Regions from separate parts of the Glutamicibacter sp. NPDC087344 genome, predicted to be linked through region 4. Evidence: riboswitches for the same ligand, from Rfam matches in the RefSeq annotation. Region 4 holds a riboswitch; each other region holds the start of a gene.
The links. A riboswitch is a leader RNA that binds a small molecule or an ion and turns the genes downstream of it on or off. The one in region 4 is predicted to bind S-adenosylmethionine.

Region 1 (3,333 bases), on a different contig from region 4:
GTGTAGGCCTGGGATGGGCCGCCGAGTTCGCCGGTGACCGAAAGCCGCTGGGGCTGAACCCCGTTGATCTCATAGTCGCCCACGATGCGGGCCTTGTAGATGGCAGGGTTGTGGGTGGCGATGGTGCGGGCGTTGCGCCAGTGCCGGTCCATATTGCAGCTGCTGCGTGTGGAGGAGGCGCCCAAACCGTCAAAAAGTTTGCTGGTGGCGCCGATGACCAGCGGCTGCACAATCGTCTGCGCCCGGTTGGCGGCGAGTTCACACACCGCAAAACGCTCTTCGGCGTTCAGGTGCGTATCATTCAACGCCGATTCGACCTCCAGGACGGCGCCGATGACCACCGAATCCGCGGCGAACACCTCCGCGGAGACCTCCCCCACCAACTGCAAGACCTGCGGTTCGCGGTGCACCGGAACACCGGTGCCGGTGCTGAAGCTGCGGGTGCGCGACTGGACGGAGCTGCGCATATCGTTCAGCGCCGCCCGGCCGATGCCTGCCTGCACCGCCATGAGGACCAGCTGGAAAATTGCGGCTTCGGGATCATTGGGGTTTTCAGGCATGAAGCTGTCCACCGGAACCTGGTGGAATTCGGTGGTTCCGGTGCCGGTCAGTCCCTGGCCGAACCCATCCCAGTCGTCCAGGATCTTGACCCCGCTGTGCTGCGTTGAAACGACGGCGATCTGCCGCCCCGGGCGTTCGGGGTGGGCCACCGCGACGGTGGTCCAGTCCGCGAAGATGGTTCCGGTGCAGTAGAACTTTTCACCGTTGACTACCCAGCGGCCGTCCACCTGGCTTGCCTTGGTGTTCAGGGCGCCCAGCGCATTTCCGCCCTTTTCGGTGTAGGCGTTGCCGACAATCTGCCCCGCCGCAATGCGGGCGAACCACTTGGCTTGCAGTTCCGGGTCTTCCAAACGCAGCACGTCTTCAACAAATGCGATGTGCGCCCGCCAGAGCTGCCCCACGTGGGAGTCGGCCTCGGAAAGTTCAATCAGCAGGCGAAAAACGTCGCTGAGCCGGGCGCCGTGGCCGCCTTCCGAGACCGGCAGCCGCAATGCGCCGAATCGGTCTCGGTTAAGCAGTCCAACCTGTTCAAAGGGCAGGATGCGATTGCTGTCCCGATCCTTGGCCCCGGAGGCGATGTGCGCGAATACCGGGCGGAAGATTGCTGCCAGACGCTCGTAGTCCTCGTCGGCTCCCGGACCCGGCGTCACCTTCAGCAATTGACGGGTCGGGCGTTCCTCGGTGAACTGATCCAGCTCCAGAGCATTACCGGCCCCCGGCGTGCTCAGCGCGTTAAAGTCCACCTCAAAATCGTTTTGGGGTGCGCCAAAAGACATACAAAAGTCCTCGATTCTTTCCATCGATCCTGGCGGTAGCACCGTCCCTAGGGTGGGTGGTTGCTGCGGCGTCGTCGAGCCAGATCTCTCGGCCGCTCTGGATGGGTCGTAATCATTTGTAGCCGTAATATTCGGGCTAATCCAAGCCCCGAAGTCATATTTCGTCGCGGAAAAGACCCAAACTCTCCAGCCCGGCTAACGCCCATAGCGACAAACCGCCGAAGATGAGCCACACGTGAGGCGAAAAAATCGATCAAACCAGCATTCAATGAAATAAATAACGAAATTTCTCACAGTTTTCGCCGGTTGATCGAAGAATTTTCATGTTACGCAAGATTTGCATCAAAATCGTTCGAATGCGTGTAATAGATACGTAACCATCCCGAGCGGCCGAGAGATCTGGCTCTATGACGCCGCAGCAACCACCGTTGGATTCACGGATTCACGGCCGGTGCTACCGCCAGGACCGATGGAGATGATCATGGCTACTGCCTATGCCTTGCCTCAGCAAACGGCTACCACCGGAACATCCAGCGCGCTGTCCGTTGACTTCCACAATGTCTCGCGCACCTTCACCACCAAGAAGGAACAGCGTCTGGTGCTCAGCGAGGTCAACCTGCACATCGAGGCAGGACAGGTTGTGGCAATCCTCGGCGCCAGCGGCTGCGGCAAGTCAACACTGCTGCGTTCGGTCTCCGGCCTGGACCATCCCACGGGTGGCGCGGTGCTCACCGGGTCCCGCGAGGTCAACGGAATCAACGAGCTGTGCGCGGTGGCCTTCCAGGAGCCGCGCCTGCTTCCCTGGCGTTCGGTTCGCGAAAACATTGCGCTGGGCCTGGCACCGAAAACCGCCAAACACGATGGTGCCGAACTGATCAACCAGCTGCTGGAACTCACCGGGCTGACCCAGGCCGCGGACCTGCGGCCACGCGAAATTTCCGGTGGTATGGCGCAGCGAGTTTCACTGGCCCGGGCCTTGGCCCGCCGCCCCGGGGTGCTGCTGCTGGATGAACCCTTCGGAGCGCTGGATGCACTGACCCGGCTGAAAATGCAAGATCTGCTGCTGTCCATCCATGCATCGTTGCCCACCACCGTGCTGATGGTGACCCACGATGTCGACGAGGCGCTGACCCTCGCGGACCGCGTGATTGTCCTAGGACGACCCGAGGGACAACAGGGCGCCACGGTGATCGAGGATCTGAAATTGGCGGCCTCCCACCCACGCAGCCACAGCGATGAAAAGTTCATCGCGCACCGTGCGCACCTGCTCGGGTTGCTGGGTGTAGATCCCACCAACCATTAATCCGGGCGTTCGCCCCGCACTGACTCTTTTTGCACGGTTGTGTTCGCACAACCGCTACACTCGCACGCACAAATCAAGGAATTATTGATGTTCGCACACCGTTTCACCCGCCGCTCAGCCCTCACCTTGACCGCCCTGGCAGTTGGCGCCCTGGCCCTGACCGGTTGCGCCGGCGAGAACGCCGCCGCAGACGGCAAAACACTGTCCATCGACTTCGCCACCTACAACCCGCTGAGCCTGGTACTCAAGGAAAAGGGCTGGCTGGATGAAGCCGCCAAGGAACAGGGCGTCAGCATCGAATGGATCCAGTCCGCCGGCTCCAACAAGGCCAACGAAGCACTGCGTGCGGATGCCGTCCAGATCGGTTCCACCGCCGGCTCGGCGGCGCTGCTGGCTCGCTCAAACGGCTCCCCCATCAAAACCATCGCCCTGTACTCCCAGCCCGAGTGGGCTGCGCTGGTGGTCAATGAGGATTCCGATATCACCGGCCCGGCAGACCTGAAGGGCAAGTCGGTCGCCGCGACCAAGGGCACCGACCCCTACTTCTTCCTGCTGCAGGCCTTGGAAGAGGCCGGGCTGAGCGAAAAGGACATCACGCTGCAAAACGTGCAGCACGCGGATGGCCGCACCGCCCTGGCCAATGGTTCGGTGGATGCCTGGTCCGGCCTGGATCCGATCATGGCCGCCGCTGAG
Region 2 (3,333 bases), on a different contig from region 4:
GGTGGTTCCGCTGGTTTTGGTCGGTCGGGAGTACTGGACCCGGACGTTGCCCGTATGGCCGCTGCTTCAAGCGTTGGCCGCCGAGCGGGCCATGGAGCCGAAGATTGCCTTGGTTGATTCGGTGGATGAGGCAGTGCAGTTCCTTGGCACCATGCGCTCCCTGCGGCGGCGCACCCGCTTCTGAAACGAGCACGGCCACCGCCTGAAACTTCAGGTGATGGCCGTGCAGGGTAGGTGCTACCGGGGCGTTCGTTTTAGGCCAGGCTGGTGCCGAACAGCAGGCCCAGGCAGTAGGTCACCGCCGCGGCTCCCCAGCCAATGGCCAGTTGGCGCAGGCCGCGTTTCATGGGGGAAGCGCCGGAAAGCAGACCGACCACACCGCCGGTTGTCATCAGCGCCGCGCCAACCAGCAAAACCGAGGTGGCGACGGCCGCCAGGCCGGTCATCCCGAAAATGTAGGGAAGGATCGGGATGATGGCGCCGGAGGCAAACAAACAGAACGACGTTGCCGCCGCACCGGTAGCCGAGCCCAGCTCCTCATGCTCGTTCTCAAATTCTTCGGCCCGAGCCTCTGGGTTCAGTGAGAATGATGGGTTGCAGTCGCAGGTGAACAGGCCCATGCGCTCGGCGGCACGATGCTCGGCGTCTTCGTCATTCATGCCGCGGGCCTTGTAGATCAGGACCAGTTCGTTGGCATCAAGGTCGAGGTCCGGGGCGGCGGTGAGAGTGACCTGGGTGGGACGCGAGGCGGTGAGCAGCTCACGCTGGGAGCGGACGGAGACATATTCGCCGGCCGCCATGGACAAGGCCCCCGCGAGCAGGCCGGCGATCCCGGAAAAGAGCACCATTCCGGAGGCGACACCGGTCGCACCGATACCCATGACCAGCGCCAGATTGGATACCAGGCCGTCGTTGGCGCCGAATACCGCGGCACGGAAATTTCCGGAGAGCTGGGCCCGGCCGGCGGTTGCCAGGGCCCGGACAACTTCTTCGTGGACTTGTTCGTCGGCGGCCATCTGCGGCGAAGCGTCGGCGTCGCTGCTGTAGGGAGTGTTGCTTTCGGCACGTTGCGCCAGTGCGAGCACAAAAACCGAGCCGAAATGCAGCGCGAGGAATCGCAGGATGCTCCGGCGCAACGAAGGGCGTACCGGGCGGGCATGTTCGCCGAGTTTGTTGCGCCAGTACTCTTCGTGGCGTTCTTCGGCGGCGGCCAAACCCAAAAGGATCTGCTTTTCCTGTCCTGATTTTTTCTGGGCTAGCGCCCGGTAGATGGCACCTTCGGCGACCTCGTCAGCGACGTATTTACGCCAGCGGTGGATTTGTGCGGAGGTGGGCTGAGTCGTGGGGTTATCTGGCATCACGAGGATGACTCTCCTACGGCATAGGATTTCTTGCTGAAATCCGCGGTTTTGTTCAGCCTCTCACTTTAGCCAGCGCTAAGGACGCGGGGAATTTGGCAAGCCTAAAAGCAACCGGCTTGCCGGCTGGCAGCCCGGCGGATGCGACGAGAATGATCAGCTCTCCGGTCTCGAGGTCGAAAACCGGTCGGTGAGCAGACCGCGTGATCAACCGCTCTAGCTGGGCGGGATCTGAAATGTAGCGGGTGTACCAGCGACCCTGTACCTTCAACTGCACCTGACCGGTTTGCAGGTCAATGATTGGAAGGACGGAAAATGCCATAAGACAACAACTCTCACGCAGCTCTTGCCCGTGCATCGGTTGGTGCCCGGACCGCTTCTTCATCCGAACCACCCATGAACCTGGGGTTGGTGCGCGGCCAGTCGGAGCTTGGCGCCGCGTCTCGTGAAGCAACAGTGTTGATGTTACCGCCACAATGTTAAGTCGTGAAGTTTCATTCCGTAGTGTGACCGCATATCCCGCGCGACCCTACGCCGCGTGCCACAAACTACGCTCCGTCGCGCTTTTGCTCGGCGGTCTGTTGCAACCGGGATTGTTGCTCTTCCCACTGGTCCGTGGTGTAGTCGGGCAGATTGAGGGCTTCGGGACGCAGCCCGACCTTTCCATCCAGCAGTTCCCGGACAATATCCAGGTGTCCGGCATGGCGTGAGGTTTCCGCAATCATATGCACCAGCAGGTGTTCGAGGGTGGTGTGCCGGTGTTTCACCCACCACGGAACTTCTGCGGGGCTGCTGAGGTCACGTTCGTCGAAACCGGCCTCGGCGAAGCTGATTGCTGATCGGTAGAGGTCGAGGACCTGGGCGACCGAGAAATCGGCCGGAGGGATAAAATCCGCCTGCGGGTCATCGATCTCCAAGAGCTGCTGAACGTAGGGGGCGTCAACCTGCCGGTTGAGGCATAAACCGAAATAGCCGTACTCGGTGATTGCCAGATGGTGCACCACACCGAGGATGTGAGTTCCGGTGGGGGTCATTGGCTGGCGTGCAAGTTCCTCGCTGAGCTGCTCGCTTTTAAAGATCACTGCCTGCCGGGCGTCATTGAGGTATTCGCGCAGCCGGGCTGCGGTGCTGTTGGGGGTCGAGTCCATGGCTTGAGTCTAGATGCGGTGCGCGGGCAACGGAATCACATAGCGTGAATCAACGGCAGAAATGGACTTCAACCACAGGCTTTGTCACATTCTTCCGGCCAGGTGTGACGGAAGTTGCGTATTGGTAAACTGAGCTCGCAGGGTCATCCTGTCCTCAGAATTTGAGTTGTTTCTACCCGGCAGCAAGAGAATAGGTTCAGGTTTCCCACGGATGAAAGCTTTGCCCGTTGAGCCTTCAGGGTCGTCGATAAATATTGGTGCACGGCTTCGTGGCGTCCGCCAGCAACAACGAATGACCATCGACCAGGTTGCCGAGCTTTCGGGTTTGACCAAGGGTTTTCTCTCTCGGGTGGAGCGTGATCTGACCAGCCCGTCGGTTTCCACGCTGCTCAAGCTCTGCGAGGTGCTGGGTATCGAGGTAGGCACCTTGTTTGAGGTGCCGGATACGACCTTGGTGCGTTTGGCGGAGGCTCCACGGATCTCCTTGGGCGGCTCGGGAATCACCGAACAGCTGGTAACCCCGCGGGGCGAGAAACGTGTTCAGGTGATTCGTGCCGAAGTAGAGCCTCACGGTATCGGCGAGGCAGAACTGTATTCGGTTGATTGCGAGCTGGAGGTGTTGCATGTGGCCTCCGGGGTTTTCACCTTGGTCCTGCCAGAGCAGCGCATCGAGCTTGCGGCGGGGGACACCATGACCTTTCCCGGGCGAGAACCTCACAGCTGGGAGAATCCCGGAAACGAACCTGCCATCGTGTTTTGGACGTTGGTTCTCTGACGTGGTGACCGTCGTTTTCGAGGTAACCGACCGGACATTGAGCTCCAGAGAC
Region 3 (3,333 bases), on a different contig from region 4:
TCGACCTGTCCACCGTGCTGTTTTTCTTTGTGGAGAACGAGTTGTACCCGGATTACCGAGAAGCCTTGTTACGCGGGTACCGAACCGAGCGGGACCTGAGCCAACACGAAGAGCAATTGCTTGATCTCTTTTTGCTCGCGCGGGGTTTCACTTACCTGGGATGGGCCGCGACGCGCCCCGAAACTGCGACCGCCCAGTTCTTGATCGCTGAAATCGTTCCGCTGGTCGTGCGCATGGCGACGGACTTGGGCGCGGAGTAGCCCTGGCTCTTCGACAGTGTTAATTCGCTTCAGTTAACAGTGCATTGCAGGTGCGTCGCAAGGCCCGCAGCAGACCATCGGCCTGCTCTGGGTGCTCCGCGGTCACGGAGGCAATTTCACGCAGCGCCCCGGAGACCAAAACTGCGATTTCTTCAACGGGTGCGTCGGCCGGCAGAGTTCCGTCGTTGCGTGCCTGACGAAGATCTTCAAGCAGCATCTGTTTGAAGTGCGATGAGGCCTGACCGGTCACGCCACTGAGCGGGCCGAACGTGGCCGTGCCGATGCGCGCGTAAAAGCGACCTTCCGGGGTTGACGCAATGTCCACCAGCGCAGTAGCTAAAGCGATGATTCGTGCCGTGGCACCAACTTGCTGGTCGCGGCGTGCCGAACCATCGGCATCTAGCAGGTTGCCAATTCGAGTGTAGGCTTCACGAACCAGCTGCTCATGCCCATCAGGGAAATACGTATAAACGGTTCCACGGGATACCCCCGCGTGTTTAGCGACCTCTTCAATGGTGATGCTGTCAAAGGACTTCTGACCGAGCAGCAGCGACATTGCCACGAGGATGTCAGTGCGAGTGCGCTGACGATTGCGTTCACGCAAACTTAGAGGCTCGTGGGACACAGCTGCACTTTCGGGACGAAGATAAATTGGAAGTAGTAGGGATTAGTTAATCATACGAATCAGGTCGTCCCTCTTTTGGTCAGGCACCTATGGGAATCCGTGGATACTCGAATGCCTCCCATTCGGTGGAGGCCAACGGCTAATCTGATTCCCCGAGCTCTGGACGCCGTGGACCGCGGGGCGGTCCGTAGGGCGGTTGATGTCCGAAAGCTGACCGAGCGATTTTCTGATCCATAACTTGCAGGAGCATTCGGGGGTAGTCGATGCGCCCTTGGTCCAGGGTCACCTGAGCATAGTCTTCGAGAGCGAATTGCCGGTTTCCGTGGCTTGCGGACTCAACTTCACTTTTGCGTTTGTGACGCAGCACCCACTCTCTGTGAACTGGTGTTGGAGACTGTCTTCTTTAAAGTCGGGTCATTAAGGACTATCGATAGCCACTAGCGCAAGGGAAAAATCTTCAGTGCGACACAAAACGACTTGTGACGAACTGTGACACCTAGTGTGACGTGATGACGGCGTGTTATCGCTTGGAATATGACTTCATGACGCGGACTTTACGTAACGCTTGGCTGGCACCCGCAATGGGTTGCACACTTGAATTGTTCGGCAGGTTAGCCGAACACCACACCATCCAGAGCGACTGAGAGACCTGGCTCGCAGACGTCGCAGCAACCACCCGAAGCAGGGAGCGGTGCTAAGGCCAGGACCGATGGAGATTGCTAGATTCCACAACGGTCCTTCGCGGGCGGAGCTATGCCTTCCCGCAGATCCTCAACAAAGGATCGTTGAGTATTCATGCGTAATCCTCGGGTCACATACCGAGAGGAACACACGAAGATGCGTATTTCGCACCTGAGCTTGAAAGCAGCGGCCCTGGCCGCCGTATTGGGACTAACCCTGACCGCCTGCGGTGGCAATGCAGATTCTGCTACCCCAGCAGAAGGTTCGCCGGCGGCGGCCGGTGAACCGGTAGAGGGCGGCACCTTCACCTTTGCCGAAGTTACCCCGATCAATAACTGGCAGACCCAGGCCGCTCGTTTCTACGAGAAGGCCAACGTGCTGAATTCGGTCCTGGACCGCCTGACCTACTATGACGTTGAGTCCGGCAAGCTCGTGGGCTGGATTGCCGACGATTTTGAGGCAAACACCGAGCAGACCGAGTTCACCTTCACCATTCGTGACGGAGTGACCTTCTCTGACGGCACCGCACTGGATGCGCAGGCGGTCAAGCTTAACCTTGATGCACTGGGTCTGGGCATCGAATCCGCTCAGATCGCACCAAACGTGGACTTCAGCGCATACAAGTCGGCTGAAGTTGTAGGCGATAACCAGGTCAAGGTGACGCTCAAGCGTCCGGACGCCAACTTCCTGCGTGCCACCTCCTCGGTCACCGCCGGCCTGGTTTCCCCGGCAACGTTGAAGCTGGACAACGCCGGACAGTCGGCGATTGCAAAGATCGTCGGATCCGGACCGTTTGTTTTCGAGTCGGAAAAGCCGGACGAAGAAGTTGTTTTCACCAGCCGTGACGACTACGCCTGGGCCCCGGAAACCGCAGCGAATCAGGGGGATGCCTACCTTGATTCCCTCGTGGTCAAGTACCTGCCAGAAGTTGCCAGCCGCGCCGGCGCCGCCCAGTCAGGCCAGGTCGACCTGGTCCGCGGCCTGCAGCCGGTTGATGAGCAGGTGCTCACCGCCAACGGCGGCCAGGTATTCGCCGCTCAGGGTGTTGACCTGACAACCAACCAGGCAGCGGTGCGTATCGGCTCCGGCAAGCTTGCCGACCCGAAGGTTCGCCAAGCACTCCAGGTCGGAATCGACCGTCAGGCCATCAAGGACACCGTGCTTTCGGACAGCTACGTCATTGCCGGATCGATCTTGAACCACAAGGCGCCGGGATTTGTTGATTTGTCCGCAGATCTTGCCTACAACCCGGAGAAATCCAAGCAGCTGCTCGACGAAGCGGGCTGGACCGTAGGGGCGGACGGCGTGCGCGAAAAAGACGGAGAGAAGCTGGAAATCACCGTTGCCAGCTCGAACAACTCCGTTGTCATCAAGCCGGCATTCGAATTGATCGAGCAGCAGTGGCGCGACCTCGGCGTGAAGCTGGTCAACCGCGCTGCCGACAATACCTTCCTGGTGAATGCGCTGGTTGACGACCAGATTGAGTTCTTCGGTACCCGGCAGTTCGCCCTTGGCGGCCTCGGCCCGGTCTACGCGCCGGCCAACAACACCCAGACACTGAACTCCGACGAAGAGCTGAACGAGCTCTTCGCCAAGGAGCAGGCGGCCACCAGCGAAGAAGAACACCTGAAACTGATCGAGGAAGAACAGCGTGCACTGGTCCTGGACAAGGCGCTGACCCTGGTGCTCTGGGACGAAGTCCAGGTGTACGGTGCCAGCGACTCGGCGCACGTTGAATTCACCTCCGGCACCGCACCAATCTTCCAG
Region 4 (3,333 bases):
AACAAGATCAACTCGAATGAGCTCAGTTCACCCAAGGTGGAGCGTCCCGCGGCGCGGGTCACCAGCCACAGGATCACGAAGGCTACGGCGGCGCGAATGACAATTTCCATTAGGGGACCCTCCAAGTGGTAAACGGGACATCGACGGTTGAAGCTCCGACCTCGACCCGGAGGTTTCCGCTGGTGCGCAAATCCCACCGGTCCGAAGCCCTGCCCGTGACCCGCACCAGCATGCGCGTGGCGTCCGGCTGGGCGGCCACCTCGAATTCCACCGCCCCGGTCTCATCGGCACTTTGCGACTCTGGGTCGGGGAACACCGCGAGGTCCTCGAAGAACAGCAGGTAGTCGTCGGTCAGGCGCAGTGTGAAGGTCTCGGTCAGCGGGGTATCGGATTCGACTAGTATTTCCAGCTCGATTTCATTACCGGCCCGGGCGACGCCCGGATGGCGCAACTGGACATGCAGTCCGTCTTGGGAGCGTTCTGCGCTGGATTCGATGTCGAATGCCCCGAACGCCGCGGCTAGGACAATGGCTGCGACAAAGATAATGATGGCTCGGCCAATCAGGCGTCGAGTGCGGTGGGCGTCCTCGTTAATGACGTCTTCCAACGTGGAATCGGAGACCTTGGCGTTGTGAATATTAACCATCAAAACTCCTCGCGCTCATTTTGGTCGAGACTAGCCGTGAACGAGGGTGTTGTCTTAGCCGGCAGGATGTTCACAGCCCTTTTCCAGCACGCCGGGCCCGCACGCAGTTTCTGGAAGTCTGCTCAGTTTCATTGAACTTCATCGTGGCGGGTGGGAAAGTTGGCCGAGAAAGGAGAATCGTATGTCTGCAAATGATGTGATCGCCCAAGACGAACTCAACGGATACCTCCAGGAGATGCCGCATTGGCGGAAGATTCCCGGCGCCATTGCCGCAGTTTTCGAAACCAAGACCTCCGCCGCCGCGATTGAGCTGTTCAGCGATATCGCCGGCGCCGCAGAGCTGGACAACCACCATCCCAATGTGGACTGGCGCTACAACAAGGTTTTTGTCACGACGACCTCCCATGACGCTGGCGGGCAGCTCACCACCCGGGACATTGCACTGGCCAGCAAGATCTCGGAGCGGGCCACGTCCCTTGGCGCTAAACCACGTGTTGACCTGATTAGCGCCGTGGAGATCGCCATCGATACCGACAACCCGGAAGAGATCGCGCAGCAATGGGCGGCCGGGCTTGGATACACCACACTGCAGGATGGAAGCTTGGCCGATCCGAATGGACGCGGCCCGGCCATCTGGTTCCAGAAAACCGCAACACCGAATGCGAACCGGTTGCACCTTGACGTTTGGGTCCCGAATTCTGCCAGCGGTCCGGTACTGAAGAATCTTCAGGATGTCCGAACACATGCTGACGCGCAAGAAGCCCCGTCGTTTACCGTCATCACCGACGCGCAAGGCAACCGTTTCTGCATCTGCACCGAAGCCGACCGGTAACGCTGAGCCTGGCTGAACAATAGGGAAACGTAGTCTCCGCTGATTGCCTGTAGGCCGGTGGCACCCAAACTGTCGGTGCCATTGGCTTATGCTTGATCTCAGGTTCAAGAGTTGCGATGAGAAGTACCTGGCTAGTCGCACGGCAACCCTCCTCATCGAGCGGGGTGCCCCAGGGGAAGAACTGACCTAGACAAAAGTTTGGGTAAGTCGGTGAGTCTGCCCAGCGTCAATGCCGCTTGGCTGGCTCCCTCAGCAGGAGCGCATCATGAATCAGGACGAAGAATTCTCAATTGAAAATCCAGAGGGTACGAACCTAGAACGCCTGTGGCAAGGCGTCGTGCTCGAATTCCCATTTTACGGCGGAAATGACTTTGAGCAACGGGCGATGCATAAGGTGCTCAGCAGCCGGAGACTCGCCAGCGGCCGGTTGAATGACTTGTCGGATCATATGAGAAGTTACATTGCCCGCTGGATCGCGGTGGGGTTCACCCCTGAACTGTATTGGGCCGTGAGCAGCTCAGTGCTGGAGGCCACCGAGTCCGCGCGGCGGTGTAGCAAGGGACCTGAAGACTCCAGCCGGCTGGAAGATCGGCTGCACCGGCTTGGCATTCTGGCTCCCAACCCGAGAGCCGGAAAGTACTACAAACGGCTGATGCACAGCGATGGCCCACCGACACTGAAAGATTTTGTTGATTGCCAGTATCCGGATCATGTGGTGCAGCTGGAACCTGAAGAATGGGCGGATTTCCCTCGGTACATGCTCTTCGGGACACCGTCGGCTGCGGTGCGAGAGTTTATCTACGGTGACCCCGGGCAGTAGCTGAATCCGGATTGTTCCGCGGGCCCTGCGCTCAGGGCAGGGCCCGCGGAACGGTCAGCGCGGTGCTTCGGGTAGCCAACCTTTTCCGGTCATTGGAACCGGCTAAACCAGAGGTTCATCCACGCTCAGGATCGTTGTGCTGGGCATCCGGGTCATTCTCGAACCCGCTAGGTATATTGTGCGAACGATCAATCCCCTGAACCCAACCGAAGTATGAGGCGCCCTCTTCATCGCCGGAATCATCAAATTCCGGATCACTGGTTCCTCCAAGGAAATTCCGGGTGAGCGTTGCCGCGTCGCTCATAAGTTCCTCTGCCGCCCCCAGCAGGTGTTGATCGCTTGGAACGTCTCCTGCGACAGCGGCATTCAGGATTGCTCGGCGTACCAGTTCCTTGGTAAACGAAGCGGTTGTTCCCTCGGTTCGCTCAGCGACCTCTTGAACCACATCTGCACGTGGATTCAGCTTGGCCGCATACAGCTCCAACAGGGCAATTCGACCGGCAAGTTCGGGCCGCGGAATCTCGACCGCAAGGTCAATGCGGCCGGGGCGTTGCACGAGTGCCTGCTCCAGTGAATCAACCCGATTGGTGGTGAGCAGGAAGGTGACATCTGCATCTGCTTCCAGGCCGTCCATGGCATCAAGAACCTCAAAAAGCAACGGCTGCGGGCCATGCCCGAAACCGCGGTCCTCGGCAATCAAATCGCAGTCCTCCAGCACCACAATCGAGGGCTGAAGTGCGCGGGCCATGGCCGAGGCTTGGGAGACCAGAGGCAACGTATTGCCATTGAGCAGGATGACCGTGTGTTCGGCCGCGGCCGAGGCTAAATACCTGACGGTATGTGTTTTGCCGGTGCCCGGAGGACCGTACAACAAGACACCACGTTTCAGGTGGGCGCCCAAGGCGGTTAATATGTCGCGGTGTTCTCCCACACCGAGGACTTGTTCTTCAATACGCTCCCGCAGGCCATCGGGTAGAACCAGTTGCTGCGCCGTGAAAGGTTCGCGGCGGTGGAAGGTGACACCGGCATTTGAAT

Region 1: it holds a riboswitch for S-adenosylmethionine, as region 4 does, so the genes downstream of both, ACIOWL_RS11740 (ABC transporter ATP-binding protein) here and ACIOWL_RS03995 (hypothetical protein) in region 4, are expected to answer to the same signal.
Region 2: it holds a riboswitch for S-adenosylmethionine, as region 4 does, so the genes downstream of both, ACIOWL_RS16690 (hypothetical protein) here and ACIOWL_RS03995 (hypothetical protein) in region 4, are expected to answer to the same signal.
Region 3: it holds a riboswitch for S-adenosylmethionine, as region 4 does, so the genes downstream of both, ACIOWL_RS11640 (ABC transporter substrate-binding protein) here and ACIOWL_RS03995 (hypothetical protein) in region 4, are expected to answer to the same signal.

What each region holds. Positions count from the first base shown of each region.
Region 1 is NZ_JBIUXY010000005.1:367,461-370,793, forward strand. Features, by position in the region: gene ACIOWL_RS11735 (acyl-CoA dehydrogenase family protein) at 1-1,337, opposite strand, end outside; SAM riboswitch class I at 1,355-1,445, opposite strand; SAM riboswitch class I at 1,712-1,813, shown strand; gene ACIOWL_RS11740 (ABC transporter ATP-binding protein) at 1,819-2,640, shown strand; gene ACIOWL_RS11745 (aliphatic sulfonate ABC transporter substrate-binding protein) at 2,728-3,333, shown strand, end outside.
Region 2 is NZ_JBIUXY010000010.1:42,946-46,278, forward strand. Features, by position in the region: gene ACIOWL_RS16680 (LOG family protein) at 1-184, shown strand, start outside; gene ACIOWL_RS16685 (VIT1/CCC1 transporter family protein) at 255-1,358, opposite strand; gene ACIOWL_RS16690 (hypothetical protein) at 1,414-1,680, opposite strand; SAM riboswitch class IV at 1,696-1,809, opposite strand; gene ACIOWL_RS16695 (DinB family protein) at 1,907-2,506, opposite strand; gene ACIOWL_RS16700 (helix-turn-helix domain-containing protein) at 2,718-3,281, shown strand.
Region 3 is NZ_JBIUXY010000005.1:342,789-346,121, reverse strand. Features, by position in the region: gene ACIOWL_RS11650 (phosphotransferase enzyme family protein) at 1-260, shown strand, start outside; gene ACIOWL_RS11645 (TetR/AcrR family transcriptional regulator) at 280-864, opposite strand; SAM riboswitch class I at 1,510-1,601, shown strand; gene ACIOWL_RS11640 (ABC transporter substrate-binding protein) at 1,723-3,333, shown strand, end outside.
Region 4 is NZ_JBIUXY010000002.1:224,439-227,771, forward strand. Features, by position in the region: gene ACIOWL_RS03980 (DUF421 domain-containing protein) at 1-110, opposite strand, end outside; gene ACIOWL_RS03985 (hypothetical protein) at 110-646, opposite strand; gene ACIOWL_RS03990 (4a-hydroxytetrahydrobiopterin dehydratase) at 828-1,478, shown strand; SAM riboswitch class IV at 1,581-1,693, shown strand; gene ACIOWL_RS03995 (hypothetical protein) at 1,744-2,298, shown strand; gene ACIOWL_RS04000 (AAA family ATPase) at 2,414-3,333, opposite strand, start outside.